Regions from separate parts of the Parabacteroides sp. B2-S-102 genome, predicted to be linked through region 1. Evidence: riboswitches for the same ligand, from Rfam matches in the RefSeq annotation. Region 1 holds a riboswitch; each other region holds the start of a gene.
What was found. A riboswitch is a leader RNA that binds a small molecule or an ion and turns the genes downstream of it on or off. The one in region 1 is predicted to bind cobalamin.
Positions count from the first base shown of each region.

Region 2: it holds a riboswitch for cobalamin, as region 1 does, so the genes downstream of both, NBH07_RS15585 (TonB-dependent receptor plug domain-containing protein) here and NBH07_RS18550 (ABC transporter substrate-binding protein) in region 1, are expected to answer to the same signal.
Region 3: it holds a riboswitch for cobalamin, as region 1 does, so the genes downstream of both, NBH07_RS15510 (TonB-dependent receptor) here and NBH07_RS18550 (ABC transporter substrate-binding protein) in region 1, are expected to answer to the same signal.
Region 4: it holds a riboswitch for cobalamin, as region 1 does, so the genes downstream of both, NBH07_RS20930 (Ig-like domain-containing protein) here and NBH07_RS18550 (ABC transporter substrate-binding protein) in region 1, are expected to answer to the same signal.

Region 1 is NZ_JAMOKM010000019.1:61,792-65,642, reverse strand. It holds gene NBH07_RS18555 (precorrin-2 C(20)-methyltransferase) at 21-725, opposite strand; cobalamin riboswitch at 792-990, shown strand; gene NBH07_RS18550 (ABC transporter substrate-binding protein) at 1,054-2,217, shown strand; gene NBH07_RS18545 (iron chelate uptake ABC transporter family permease subunit) at 2,227-3,264, shown strand; gene NBH07_RS18540 (ABC transporter ATP-binding protein) at 3,266-3,851, shown strand, end outside.
Region 2 is NZ_JAMOKM010000013.1:38,626-42,476, forward strand. It holds gene NBH07_RS15580 (putative transporter) at 1-1,666, shown strand, start outside; cobalamin riboswitch at 1,776-1,980, shown strand; gene NBH07_RS15585 (TonB-dependent receptor plug domain-containing protein) at 2,019-3,851, shown strand, end outside.
Region 3 is NZ_JAMOKM010000013.1:18,630-22,480, reverse strand. It holds gene NBH07_RS15520 (anaerobic ribonucleoside triphosphate reductase) at 1-756, shown strand, start outside; gene nrdG (anaerobic ribonucleoside-triphosphate reductase activating protein) at 790-1,290, shown strand; cobalamin riboswitch at 1,331-1,539, shown strand; gene NBH07_RS15510 (TonB-dependent receptor) at 1,593-3,608, shown strand; gene NBH07_RS15505 (YncE family protein) at 3,605-3,851, shown strand, end outside.
Region 4 is NZ_JAMOKM010000027.1:51,905-55,755, forward strand. It holds gene NBH07_RS20920 (DUF5074 domain-containing protein) at 1-425, shown strand, start outside; gene NBH07_RS20925 (PHP domain-containing protein) at 574-1,617, shown strand; cobalamin riboswitch at 1,956-2,159, shown strand; gene NBH07_RS20930 (Ig-like domain-containing protein) at 2,360-3,851, shown strand, end outside.

The DNA.
Region 1 (3,851 bases):
CTCCGGGCAGCCTTCTTCTTTTAGCGAGGTTGGATAATCAGTAGGGAGAAATAGGGGAAATCCTTGGAATGTATAGTGGCGATATCAGTAGTATAATATTCTTTTCTTGTTCCTACATTCTCGAAATAATGAAAAACCGCCTTATCCGCATACTGCCGGATACAAGTATGAATAGCCTCTTGGCAACCCGGTAATTTCATGATGACGATGATCATTCCATTTTCTATTTTTGCCGAAAGTTCATCGAACGACGCAGTCCCGGGGATTACGTTAATTTGCTCCTCTTGTTTTACGATATGTATCCCGGCCAAGGCACCTGCCGCTATAAATGCCGGAATTCCTGCGATTCGATCTACCGGGATTCCTGTTTCCTCGAATTTATCGTATACATATTGTATAGATGAATAAAAACCAGCGTCTCCCTCGGCGACGATCACGATTTGTTTCCCTTTCAAATATTCAGCTTGGGCATCCAGAAACAATTTGTTATAAGCGTTTAACGCATCTGTCCGTTCCTTACTCATTGGCAAAATAAACGGATGGATCAAGGATTCGTCTACCTCAATAGCTTTCAATATATCCGTCGCCCGAGATATGATTCCATGCTTGCCTTGTGTAGCAGGACAATAGATAATATCAGCCTTTTGTAATGTTTTAAGCCCTTTCAGCGTAATTAATTCCGGATCACCGGGACCTAATGAGACGAAGTGAATAGGATGATTCATGTGTATCTGTTTTTATTTGAAACGCAAAAGTCCTTAAAATTGTGGATGTATACAAATATTCTTACTACTTTTGTCACTGTAACAGGCTCCGCTTATCTCTTTTTCCGGGAGGCGGATTAAAAGGGAACCGGGTGAGAATCCCGGACAGACCACGCTGCTGTGAACTTTTAAACATTCGGACAATACCTTGGCCACTGGTTTTGTAATCGGGAAGGCGTCCTGAATGGAAGTAAGTCAGAAGACCTGCCGGTTCATAAATAAATGTTGCTGTCCCGTGGAGCAGGACGAGAGTAACTGTCAATGATCAACTGTCAATTAAACAAGGATTATGAATAAGTTTATAGCGGGTGGATGCTTGCTTTTATCGGTATTGACTTTATCATGTACTTCAGGTATCCGTGAAAAAGGAGAAATAGGGAAGACGGCTTCCGTAGAGCAATCTGCGTTCTCGCAAGAGCAGGTTAAGCCTTTATACGCCCAAGGATTCAAGCTTACCTATGCGGATCAATATCTCTTGGCTGATATCCAAGATCCTCAAAATGAGGAAAGCACCACGTTTCATTATGCGTTCGTGAAAAGAGGTGCGAAACCCACGGGGATTCCCGCTGATTATACGGTGATAGAGCTTCCTATCCGAAGCGTTATCTGTATGACTTCCCTGCAATTATCGAACTTTATTAAATTGGGTGCCTTGGATAGGGTCGTTGGGATTACCAGTACACGGCATTTGTTCAATAAAGAGATGAACGAACGCCTGAAAGAAGGTAAAACCGCTAAGATCGGTATCGAGGGGAATTTCGATAACGAGGTTATCATGAGCATGAATCCTGATTTGATCCTTGTATCGCCATTCAAGCGGGGAGGCTATGAGACGCTGAAAGACGTGGGTATTCCCTTGATTCCCCATTTGGGTTATAAGGAGACTACGCCATTGGGACAGGCCGAGTGGATCAAGTTCGTAGGCTTGCTGTTGGGGATAGAGAAAGATGGCAATGAGCGTTTCGCCACCATCGAGAAGAGGTATAATGAATTAAAGGAACTTACGGCGGATGGTAAGGTTAAAAAACGTCCGATCGTTTTTAGTGGCGAGTTACGGGGTGGAAACTGGTATGCCGTAGGAGGAAAGAGCTTCTTAGCGCAACTTTTCAAGGATGCCGGCGCTGATTATTTCTTGAAAGATGATGAGCGATCCGGTGGTGTTACATTAGACTTCGAGACGGTCTATAACCAAGCGGACGACGCTGATTATTGGCGTATCGTGAATAGTTTCCCGGGAACGTTCAGCTATGAGGCATTGAAAGAGCAAGATCCTCGTTATGAGGATTTCCGTGCGTTCCGGGAGAAAGGAATTATCTATTGTAATATGAAGAACACGCCGTTTTATGAGAGTATGCCGACAGAACCGGAGATCGTCCTAGCGGATTTGCTTCATATCTTTCATCCGGATTTATTACCGGATCATGAGTCGGTCTATTATTCTCGACTTAAATAAGGAACACTGATGAGACATTCAAATACCCTATGGATGCTGGCGATTGTCACGGCTATTTTTGTTCTAATCTTTTTGAATTTGGTGTTGGGGTCAGTCTCTATTCCTCTTCAATCGGTTTGGCATATTATCTGGAATTTAGGAAATGAGCCTATTACATGGCAGAATATTATCTGGAAATCCCGACTACCACAGGCATTGACAGCGTTGGTAGCGGGAGCTGGCTTATCCATCAGCGGCTTACAGATGCAAACCGTTTTCCGTAATCCATTGGCCGGACCTTCGGTCTTAGGTATCAGTTCGGGAGCGAGCATGGGTGTCGCTTTCGTGGTGTTGTTAAGCGGTAGTTTAGGGGGCGTTGCCTTGAGTAAACTTGGTTTTATGGGGGAGATCGCCTTATCGATAGCGGCCGTGATCGGTTCCTTATCCGTGATGGCGCTGATCGTGTATGTTTCCCAAAAGGTAAAAGGAAATGTCACGTTGTTGATTATCGGTGTGATGATCGGTTACGTGGCAAACGCCGTGATCGGTGTACTTAAATTCTTTAGCGTCGAGGAGGATATCCGTGCATACGTGATTTGGGGATTGGGTAGTTTCGCCCGTGTTTCCGGTAATCAGATGACGTTGTTCGTGATTCTTATGACAATCTTGATCCCTCTCTCGTTCCTGCTTATCAAGACCATGAACTTGATGCTTCTTGGGGATAGCTACGCACGCAATTTGGGACTTAATATCAAGCGGGCCCGTTTGTTGGTTATCACCTCGGCTGGGGTCCTTACGGCGATTGTCACTGCTTATTGCGGACCTATTATCTTCTTGGGGCTAGCCGTTCCGCATTTATGCCGGGCCATATTTCAAACTTCCGACCATCGGATTTTAATGCCTGCGGTCTTATTCGCCGGTGCGGCGTTGGCGTTGATCTGTAATTTGATCGCCCGTATGCCGGGGTTCGAGGGAGCGTTACCTGTCAACTCGGTAACCGCTTTAGTAGGTGCTCCAGTAGTGGCCTCAGTATTATTTAGAAAACGTAAGAATGAATTGAACGAGTAAGATGAAACAAGATACGATTCATATTAACGGACTTTCGATCGGTTACCATTCTAAGAGTAGTACAAAGCTGGTAGCTAAAGGTATACACTCTACGATCTATAGTGGTGAATTAACCTGTTTGCTGGGTGCTAACGGGGTGGGGAAGTCTACTTTATTGCGCACGTTATCGGCTTTCCAACCTAAATTAGATGGGGAAATATTGGTCCTAGGAAAAGATATAGATGCTTATTCCGATAAGGAATTGAGCACCACGATCGGTGTCGTGCTGACCGATAAATGTGAGATCAGGAATATGTTGGTACGGGAATTGGTCGGGATGGGACGTAGCCCGTATACCGGCTTCTGGGGCAAGTTGAGCAAGGATGATAAGCGGATCGTGGAAGAATCCATCGCCCTTGTCCGCATTGAGGAACTAGCATCCCGCATGGTCCATACCTTATCGGATGGAGAACGCCAGAAAGTGATGATCGCTAAGGCGCTCGCTCAGGAGACTCCGGTTATTTACTTGGATGAACCTACCGCATTCCTTGATTTTCCCAGCAAGGTAGAGATTATGCAATTACTCCATCATCTAACCCGGAAAACGA
Region 2 (3,851 bases), on a different contig from region 1:
ATTGTTATGGGGAGAAGGGGTAGGGCATTCTATCCTTTTGTTATCCGTTGTGATCGCTCTGGGGATCCAGCTTGGTAAACTGAAGCTATTCGGTATCTCTTTAGGGATTACCATGGTACTGTTTGTCGGGATCTTTCTCGGGCATTTCGGTTTTACGGCGAATCCGTCGGTCGTTCATTTTTTTAGAGAGTTTGGTTTGATCTTATTTGTTTACTCGGTAGGTATGCAAGTAGGCCCCGGATTTTTCTCTTCGTTTCGAAAGGGAGGGATCACGTTGAATATGCTTGCTTGCGGTATTGTTTTTCTAGGGGTGATTACTGCCTTGATTATACATTATATTACAGGCATTCCTATACCGACAATGGTAGGTATCTTATCCGGAGCAGTGACGAATACACCGGGATTGGGCGCTGCTCAACAGGCTTATTCAGATATGACGGGGATCTCGGATGAAACGATCGCTTTAGGATATGCGGTTGCCTATCCGTTAGGTGTGATCGGCATTATCTTGTCGATGATTTTTATCCGTTATGTTTTCCGTATCTCTTTTGCGAAGGAGACGGAACAATTGGAAGAAGAGACGGATACGGAATCGGGAGGAGAGGCTGTACCTATCTCTTTGGTGGTGAAGAATCCGGCGATTTTTGGTCGTAGCGTAAGTGAGCTATCTAAATTGTTGGAACACCGTGAATTTGTTATTTCCCGTATTTTACGTAACGATACGAATCGGATAGAGATCGTGGCGGGGAACACGGTATTGAATGGGGATGATAAGATTTTTGTTATTACCGCAGAGCATGACGTGGAGGCGATAAAGACTTTTATCGGTCAAGAAATACAGATGGATCGTAAGCAATGGATTCCGGCGGAAAGCCAGTTTATCAGCCGGCGTATTTTGGTTACCCGGTCTGAAATCAACGGTAAGCAATTAGGGGCTTTGCAGTTACGCCGTTTACATGGAATTAACGTGACTCGGATCAATCGTGCGGGGCTGGAGTTGGTAGCTACTCCTAATCTGGTCTTGCAAATAGGCGACCGGGTGACAGTGGTCGGTAGTGAATTGGCGGTGGAGAAAGTTGCCGAGACGCTGGGTAATTCAATGAAACGCTTGAATGAACCTAATTTGGTGACTATTTTTGTTGGTATAGTTTTGGGTATTATCGTGGGAAGTCTTCCTATTAGTTTTCCGGGTATTCCTCAACCGGTGAAATTAGGATTAGCGGGAGGTCCGTTGATCGTTGCGATATTGATAAGCCGGTTCGGTTATCGTTATAAATTGGTTACTTATACCACGCAAAGTTCTAATTTACTATTGAGGGAATTAGGAATCACGTTGTTTCTCGCCTGCGTGGGATTGAGTGCGGGTGAAGGTTTTGTCGATACGATAGTCAATAAGGGTGGTGTAGCTTGGATCGGTTATGGTTTTATAATAACGTTATTGCCTCTACTGATTATCGGTTGTGTGGGAAGGTATTTTTATAAACTGAATTATTTTACGTTGATGGGATTGATTGCGGGAAGTACGACCGATCCTCCTGCGTTAGCCTATTCCAATATGGCGGCAGGAAATGATGCGCCGGCGGTTGGATATGCGACGGTTTATCCATTGACCATGTTTTTGCGTGTGTTGACCGCACAGTTAATGATATTATTCTTTTATACATAGAATAAATATTTTGTTGTTAGTAATGTTTAGAAAAGTGTAAACTCCCTAGCCTTCCGCCGAAGTGATTCGCCGGGGGGCTTTTTTGTTGCTAATCAAAAAGTAAACATGTATCTTTGCGGCCAATCAAGGTGTAGATGTTATCGATTCCGATAATAATCAGTAAAAGGGAATCCGGTGCGAGTCCGGAGCTGTACCCGTAGCTGTAAGTCCTTGGAGCCCCGGCAAATCTTGTTGCCACTGCCTATCGGATAGGCGGGAAGGTAGCCGACAGAGGGTGGACGAGCCAGAAAACCTGCCATGATTTTGTTATGCGACGTTTCGGGTGAAGACGTTGGTAAATCTAAATGTTGCTATGCGAGATTTATATCTTATAAGATGCCTATGCGTTTTTAGCGCATGGTTATTCTCTTTGGGTGTCGCTTACGGTCAACAGATCGATACGACGGCCTATCACGAGCTTTCCGGGGTGGAAGTGGTGGAGAAGGTACGTCCGTCGGTCACCCGTGAAGGTACGCCTTTGCAAATTATGGACCGGGCGGGAATCGATCGCTTGGGAGTACAAGACCTATCCGAGGCCGTGAAACGCTTCTCGGGAGTTACGGTACAGGATTATGGGGGGATCGGAGGATTGAAAACGGTCTCGGTACGTAGCTTGGGGGCGAAGCATACCGCCGTCAGTTACGATGGGGTGACGATTACGGACGCGCAAAGCGGGCAAGTCGATATCAGCCGTTTCTCGTTGGATAATGTGGAGATGGTTTCCTTGTCAATCGGGCAGTCGGATGACATTTTCCAAACGGCAAGGGTGTATGCTTCGGCAGGCGCCTTGAATATACAAACCGGAAAGCCCACGTTTAAAGACAAATCGTTTCATACTTATCTTAAGGTTAAGGGAGGTTCCTTCGGGCTTTTTAATCCTGTGCTGCATTATGATCAAAAATTAGGAAAGCGTTGGAGCGCATCCTTACATGGTGATTTCGTGCGTGCGGATGGACAATATCCCTATACATTAATTAATGGGGAATTGGAAACGAGAGAGAAGCGAAGAAATAGCGATATCCATTCTTTCCATTTGGAAGGTAATCTATTCGGCGATTTTGGAAGGGGAGGCGAACTTTCCTTTAAGGCGTACTATTTTGATTCGGAGCGGGGGCTTCCCGGTTCTGTTAATTTATATAACAAGAACACTTCTGAACGATTATGGGATAATAACTTTTTCGTGCAATCGGGGTATAAGAATGTTCTTAATGAGAAATTTACGCTACGGGCCATGGCTAAGTATAATTATGCTTTTACTCGTTATTTAGATATAAATGATAAATATGCTGCGGGCGAACAAGTCGATTTGAATACACAGAATGAGTATTATGGCTCTGTAGGTTTGCTGTATACTCCTATAAAGTATGTATCGGCGACGTTGACTACGGATTTAACTCGCTCTATGCTGGACAATAATTTTGTGAACGGCCCTAATCCAAAGCGAATGGCCTCTCAATCAGTACTAGCGGTGCAATATAAGAACAGTCGATTCACGGCTACCGCTAGTTTATTGGGAACATATATCACTGATAAAGTGGAGCAAGGGGAAAAACCGGATGATAAGAGGCGTTTATCCCCGGCTGTAAGTTTGTCTTGGCGGCCATTCTCGGAAAGTACTTTGCGGATACGTGCCTCTTACAAAGATATATTCCGGGTTCCTACATTTACGGACTTGTATTACCTCCGTATGGGAAATACAAATTTGAAACCGGAAGAAACTTCCCAATATAATGTAGGGGTAACATGGAGTTCTTCCTGTGGGGATTGGCTGCGGCATTTCAGTATTTCGGCGGATGGATATTATAATACGGTGAAAGATAAGATCGTGGCTTTACCTACCATGTATGTTTGGAAGATGATGAATATGGGCGAAGTGGATATTAAAGGGGTAGATGTAAATTTATCTACACAATTCCGATTGCCCTTACGAATGAGCTTGCTTTTGGCTTCCACTTATTCTTTTCAATACGCGGTTGATGTGACAGATCCGGAAGCTAAGAATTATAAGGATCAGATTCCTTATACACCTCGTCATTCTGGCACGGTTTCCGTAACCTTGGAAAATCCATGGGTAAATGTCTCTTATATACTGACTGCGGTTGGTGATCGTTATGCATTGCCGCAAAATATAGATCGGAACAGGATT
Region 3 (3,851 bases), on a different contig from region 1:
CAGAAAACCGCTTACGCGAAGCAATTCCCGTTGTTGATGTCTTCCTTGTGGTTAGGCTCGGAGAAGTTGAAACCCAACGATTCGATAGCCTCCGTTATCAACCAAGGCACCTTGGGTATCGGCTTTATCGGACTGGCCGAATGCTTGGTAGCCCTTACCGGGAAGCATCATGGCGAAGATGAGGATTCGCAAGCCTTAGGCATAAGGATCGTTACGTATATCCGGGATCGCGCCAACCAATTCTCGGAGCAATACCAACACAATTATAGCGTACTGGCAACTCCGGCTGAAGGCTTGTCCGGCAAGTTCACGGGAAAAGATCGTAAGAAGTTCGGATCGCTCCCCGGTATCACGGATCGGGATTATTATACGAACTCTAATCACGTCCCGGTATATTATAAGTGCAGTGCCCGTCATAAAGCCGAAGTGGAAGCTCCTTATCATGATTTGACTCGTGGTGGCCATATCTTTTACGTAGAGATGGATGGCGACGCTACCCATAACCCCGAAGCGATCATGCGTGTCGTGGATATGATGGATAAATACAATATCGGATACGGTTCCGTAAACCATAATCGTAACCGTTGCCTGGATTGCGGCTACGAGAACTCCACCCCGAATCTGGAAGCCTGCCCGAAATGCGGCAGCAAACACTTGGACAAACTTCAACGTATCACCGGTTACTTGGTAGGAACCACCGACCGTTGGAACAACGCCAAGCTATCCGAGCTGAACGACCGCATCACCCACAACTAATTTTCAATTGTCAATTGTCAATTTTCAATTACCATGTTGTCTATCATAGATATCATCGAAGATACCACCGTAGACGGTCCGGGATTCCGGACCGCCATCTATGCGGCGGGTTGCCCGAACAAATGCCCGGGTTGCCACAACCCCGAATCATGGGACATCCATAAAGGGAAGAAAGTAAGAACGGAAGAGATCGTGGAGAAAGTGCTGGCTGACGAGTTCGCCAACGTCACCTTCAGTGGTGGAGATCCCATGTTCCAGCCGGAAGGCTTCACCGAGGTAGCCAAGGCGATCAAGGAAAAAAGCCAAAAGACGATCTGGTGCTACACGGGATATAAATTCGAGGACCTGATAAAGAACCCGGCACAAGCCGCCTTATTATCCTATATCGACGTATTGGTAGATGGCCGCTACAAACAAACCCTTCGGGATGAGAGCCTTTTATTCCGGGGAAGCAGCAACCAACGGTTAATTGACGTACAAGCTTCTTTAAATAAAAAGGAAATCGTAACATACAAGTACAACCCTTTCATTTAAGGAAATTCTCCAATTATAACCCGGATATTAACAAGATTTCATACCTTTGTCCCGAATTGGTTCCGTTTCACCCAACCGGGGTTACGGATTAAATGGGAATCAGGTGTAATTCCTGAACAGTCCCGTTGCTGTGAAGCTCTATTTCAAACATTCCGGAAACACTTTCGCCACTGGTATATAAGGATATATATCGGGAAGGCTTTCGGGATGGGAGTCAGTCAGAAGACCTGCCAGTTAGGGAGAAGTCGTTCGCGAGGACAGAGCGGCTTGGTACGAATCATTTTCTAAACAGGTTTTAAATAATGGTGTTATCCTTTGCTAGAAAGGGATACCTCGCTTGCGTATTATCGATGCTGGCGATAGGTATGTCCCATGGACAAAGCAAACTCGACTCTATCCAACACTTGGACGAAGTTACGGTCACGGCCCGGAGTTTCAGCTTTAAAGAGGTAATTCCTTCCCAAAAACTATCGGGGAAAGAATTACAAAATTTGAACAGTCACACGGTAGCGGATGCTTTACGCTACTTCTCGGGTGTCCAATTGAAAGACTATGGGGGCGTAGGAGGTATCAAGACAGTAAATATCCGAAGTATGGGAACGAACCACATGGGTGTTTTCTACGACGGCATCGAATTAAGCAACGCGCAAAACGGACAAGTAGACCTTGGAATGTATTCCTTAGACAATATCGAGGAGATTTCTTTATACAATGGCCAGAAGAGCGATATTTTCCAATCCGCAAAAGATTTCGGTGCGGCCGGTACGCTTTATCTGCGTTCTCGTCGTCCTCGTTTCGAAGATGGAAAAACAACGAATATCCGTGCCACGATGAAAGTCGGTTCTTTCGACGTTATCAACCCCTCGGCGCTGTTTGAATATAAGATATCAGAAAACATAGCCGCCTCTTTCAGCGCCGAATGGTTAAGCGGAAGCGGTAAATACAAATTTCGTTACCGCCGTATCAACCCTGCCGGAGAGATCGCTTACGATACGACCGCCGTCCGGGAAAACGGGGATATCAACGCCACCCGCCTAGAGGCCGGATTGTATGGCAAGATGAGCGACGGTACTTGGAATCTTAAGTTCTACAACTACAATTCCGAACGAGGTATCCCGGGGGCTATCGTAAACAACGTATGGCGACGCGGCGAACGAGTATGGGATACGAACTCTTTCATGCAAGGCTCCTATATCAAAGAAATCAATAGTAAATTCAAGACACAGGTCAATGCGAAATACGCTTTCTACCGTACGCATTATGTGAACAACGACGACAAGCTGATTCATGTAGATAACCTGTATAAGCAACGGGAGATTTACCTATCTTCCGCTAATGTCTACTCCATCCTCTCGAACTGGGATGTCTCTGCTTCTTACGACTTGCAATGGAACAAGATGAACGCCGATATGTATGGATTCGTTTACCCGGAACGCTTCACCAACCTCCTTTCGGTCGCTACGGCGCTCCGGTTAGGAAAAGTAAAATTACAGGCCAGCGGACTGGCGACTTTTATCAACGACCGTGTAGAAGAAGGCCCCGCACCGAAAGCCCGGCAAATCCTTACACCCGCCGTATTCGCCTCCTACAAGCCGTTCGAGAAACAAGACTTTAATGTACGCGCTTTCTATAAACGGATCTTCCGTATGCCTACCTTCAACGATTTGTATTACGCCGATATGGGAAACTCCAAATTAAACCCGGAATACGTAACCCAATATGATGCCGGCTTCGCTTACACGAAAACATGGGAGAACTATCTTTTCTATCGCTTCAAGATACAGGCGGATGGTTATTACAACAAGGTGAAAGACAAGATCATCGCTTACCCCAAAGGCCAGCAGTTCCGTTGGACGATGCTGAATTTGGGTAAGGTAGAAATCAAAGGTATAGATGTCAGTACGGAAACGACCGTCAATCCGGTAAAAGATTTGTTCGTCACGCTACGCGTACAATACACCTATCAAAAGGCCCAAGACTTCACGGATCCCTCGGATACCTATTACGGAGATCAAATCCCTTATATCCCTTGGCATAGCGGCTCCGCCATCGCACAAGCCTCTTTCAAGGGATGGAACCTCAACTATAGTTTCATATATGTGGGAGAGCGGTATAACCAGCAGGAAAATATCAAATACAATTATACGCAACCGTGGTACACCAGCGACATCTCCTTGTCGAAAGATTTGAAATTCAAATTCGGACTTATCAAGGCTGCCGTAGAGGTAAACAACCTGTTAAGCCAAGACTACGACGTGATCCTGAATTATCCGATGCCGAAACGAAATTACAAAGTGTCTTTAACGATCGAGATATGAAAAGACATACATTATATATAATAGGTATCCTGATCGGTTGCGCTTTTTCATCCTGCCGTAAGATCGAGATCGTAGTTCCATCGGAATACGAGCTGGTCTCCGATGGTATCCACCCCGAGGCGAATCCTCAAGGGATGTATTTAGTGAACGAGGGGAATATGGGAAGCAATAAATGTACGCTGGATTATCTGGATTACGTGAACGGTTATTATATCCGTAACCTCTACTCGGAACGGAACCCAA
Region 4 (3,851 bases), on a different contig from region 1:
ATATCCTCACCAGCTTGCGAAGCGATCTGCGTTTAGGTACTCCGGATAAGATCGCTATATCCTTGCGGGATTTGGATGAAGATTCTGATTATATCGTGAAAATTACGGCTGTTAAAGAGAAAGACGGAAAGAAAGAGGTGGTAGGCACATTCTATAGTGAACCGTTCTCTACCTCTTCCGGGACGGTCAGCAATGAGACGATAGGTGCGGGTGAGGCCCGTATCTATTATTACGCCGGCTATCTGCATTTGAATAATCTGGAAGGCTATCGTTGCTATATCGTAGGATTCAACGGTACGGTATTGGATGCTTTTGAGGTGACCGATTTGAATGAGAGCCGTTTGATGAGTTTTTCCAAAGGATCTTATATCATCACTGCCATCAATGGCAATGATCGGATAACGAGGAAGTTCGTAATCAAGTAATATCGAAACAAGGTGAAGGAGAGTCAAAAGGCTCTCCTTCCTATCGTTATAACAATGTGATATGAATGACATTTTAAATTAATTAGCTTATGAGAAAATTTTGTTGTTTATTTCTATCTTAGTACCCCGTTATTGAGCAATTTTAAGCATGAAAAGATTCATAGTTCCCGCATTGCCGGACGAAACCTCTGAGGAAGAGGATGTTTACGAGCTAACGCATATCGATCACTTGTTTATAAGAGACCGGATCGAGATTCCGGGATTCAGTAATTACGAGACGTTAAAATGTGACTTTCATACCCATACGGTATTCTCCGACGGCTTGGTATGGCCCGATGCCCGGATATATGAGGCTTGGCAGGAGGGATTGGATGCGATAGCGATTACTGACCATATCGAGCACCGGATCAACAAGGTTATTTTGAAAGGAGATTTAAACGAATCTTACAAAATCGCTAAAAAAGCCGCTGACGACATGGACTTTATCGTGATTCCCGGAGCGGAAATAACACGTTCCAAGCCCTTGGGACACCTAAACGCCTTGTTTGTACAAGATGTCAATCTTATGGAGAAAGAAAATCCTGTGGAATCTATTGCCGAGGCAAAAAGGCAAGGGGCATTTATTGTGTGGAATCATCCCGGCTGGCCGAATCATAAGGCCACTTTATATCCCATACATGAAAAACTGATTCAAGAGAACATGATCGATGGTATAGAAGTCATGTCTTACAAGGACTTTTACCCGATTGCATTAGAATGGTGTTCCGGTTTTAAGAAAGCGTTTATGGCAAGTAGCGACGCTCATTGTGTTCTTTCCGGGATATACAGGAAAGGACTACGTCCCCTGACGCTGGTATTCTCGGAAGAAAGAAGTGAGAAAAGGATACGGGAGGCATTGTTCGCCGGTCGTACGGCCGCGTTATTCGATGGGAAAATCGCGGGAGAAGAAAAATACTTGGCCCCATTGGTCAAGGCCTGTATCCGGGTTAAGCGAATGAGGAATACGTGTTTGGAGGTAACCAATATATCTGATATTCCTTTCATTATATATTGCGAAAACAATTTATACCTGCTCCCGGAAAGAAAAACGATTATAATGATGAATCCTAAGGAAAATAGTTGGATAATGAAAAACTGTTTTATCGGCAGGAATAAGAACCTATCGATTTATTTCGATGATTTTTCGGTATGAGTCAATTTTCATCCAGCTCAGAGACCGGGCCCTAATGCGGCATATTACGTCTCTACAACTAGATATAAATTTCTCGGAAGGGCTAAACTTTTCGATCCGTAATTTCTCTAGTGCTTCCGACAATCCTCTGGCGGTAGCACGCTCATCGATCTCCCCTGTTTTCATCCGAACTGATCATGTGGGTATCTATATTAAATCGGATTACTATTGATAGTAACCGCATTTTTTATGGATAGTAGTCGGTATTTCCCTCGTCCTTATTTTTTAATTTATACAATATGCAGTATAGTCAAAAAAAAGCATTTAATAATATTGTGTATATTTTGAATTGTTTTTTATAAATTTGCTGCCGTATTGGTTCGCCTACTTTATTCAGGGTACGGCGATTAAAAGGGAATCAGGTGAGAAACCTGGACAGTCCCGCTGCTGTAAGCTCCAAAAAAGCTTTAGACATCAACTCATTGCCACTGTTTCCGGAAGGAACGGGAAGGAAGTTCTAAAGTGGAGTAAGTCAGAAGACCTGCCAATGCCGGATAACCGCCGCGATTTTACGCTACCGGGGTTTAGCGTAGGATTCAAAAAGGGGAAATATACGAAGTGAATATTGCTTTACATGAAGGATTGATCGGGTGAATCGTGACTTAGTACCTCCCGGACTATGGAAATATTCATGATTATTTGATCTTTCTTTTATATTCCCTCTTGATCGTTTTTTGGAGTTTTACATTTAATATAAAAGCTTATGAGAAAAATTCTATCTCTTTTCTTTGTAATGGCTTTGTGTGTAGTAGGTCTTTCGGCGCAAGGATTGGTTCAAGGGCAACCACATCCCTCGGCTCCGAATGTGCTGGCGAAAACAAAGTCCCAGTTAAGGGCTGACGCCAGCTTTTCTTTTGACGACATCCAGTTTTGGGTAGGAAGCGGCAGCAAGAGAGCCGCTTTAGTGATCGAATGGCATGATGGGAATCGACCGGATGCTATGGTTTGGGGATATCGCTGGGATGGCGAGGCTACCGGACACGATATGATCGTGGCGATAGCGAAGGCCGATCAGAAACTTCTTTTATTAACCCAATATACGGGTTGGATGGGTTATACGATCGATGGTATTGGATATGGGGATAATCTGGACGTCCGATATGATTTGGATGTGGCCAAGAATGAACCGAATAATGCTTTCAAATTTGAACCTCCCATTACGAATCCTTTGTTGGGGCAGACTGGTTTTCCTGAAAATCCGGCGGGGGACGTAGCGGCGGCTATTCGACAAGGCGTACAAACCGGGGTTATCTATCACCCGATAAATGCGGAAAGATATGGATATCCATCTTATGACTATGACCATTGGAGTTGTAGCAATGGCATTCATTGGCAAGCCGGTTGGTATTATGGTTATTGGAGTTATTTTGTGAGAAGTAGTCAAACCTCGAATTTTAGTTATTCAGGTTTAGGTGCTACAAGCCGTGTATTGACGGATGGTTGTTGGGATGCGTGGAGTTGGAATGGAAATATGAATACATCAGAAGGAACTCAGCCCGGAGATGTCTTTGTCGCAGCGACAATACCCTCTGGAGGTGGAGGGGATGAACCCGAGATCCCGGTGATACACGTAACATCCATTTCTCTCAATAAGTCTTCTTTGCGTTTACAAGCAGGAGCAAATGCAATCCTTGCAGCTAGTATCTCTCCTGTAAACGCTGATAATAAGCAGGTTACTTGGAGTAGTTCCGATACAGGTATAGCAACGGTAGAAGATGGGGTCGTAACAGGTGCCAAGCCCGGTGTGGTGAAAATAACAGCCCGATCGGTAGATGGCGGATATACCGCTGTTTGCGAGGTGACGGTAACGGAGACGGTTACTCCTGAGATCGATTTTGAAGGGACCGGGGCGGTTATCTCATTCCCTAAAGTGGAGGAAGCCACCTCCTATGAGGTTCGTGTCTACAGATATGAGAATGGAAGTTATAAAAAGATAGGCACTTACGTAGCGGATGCGGAAGGCAATATCATTACTGAACTACTGACGAAAGGCTTACGGGCTACTTCCGGCACTATATCCGTCCCACTGAAGAACCTAGGGAGGGATGACGCTTATCGGATAGAGATCCAAGTCATGAATGGCTTGGACGTGATCGATACCTATATGGTAGAAAAATCTTCTGATCCGGTGAGCAATGAGACTATGGCTCCCGTTATCCCAAAGGTTTCCTATCAGAATGGAGCGTTGCGCTTTG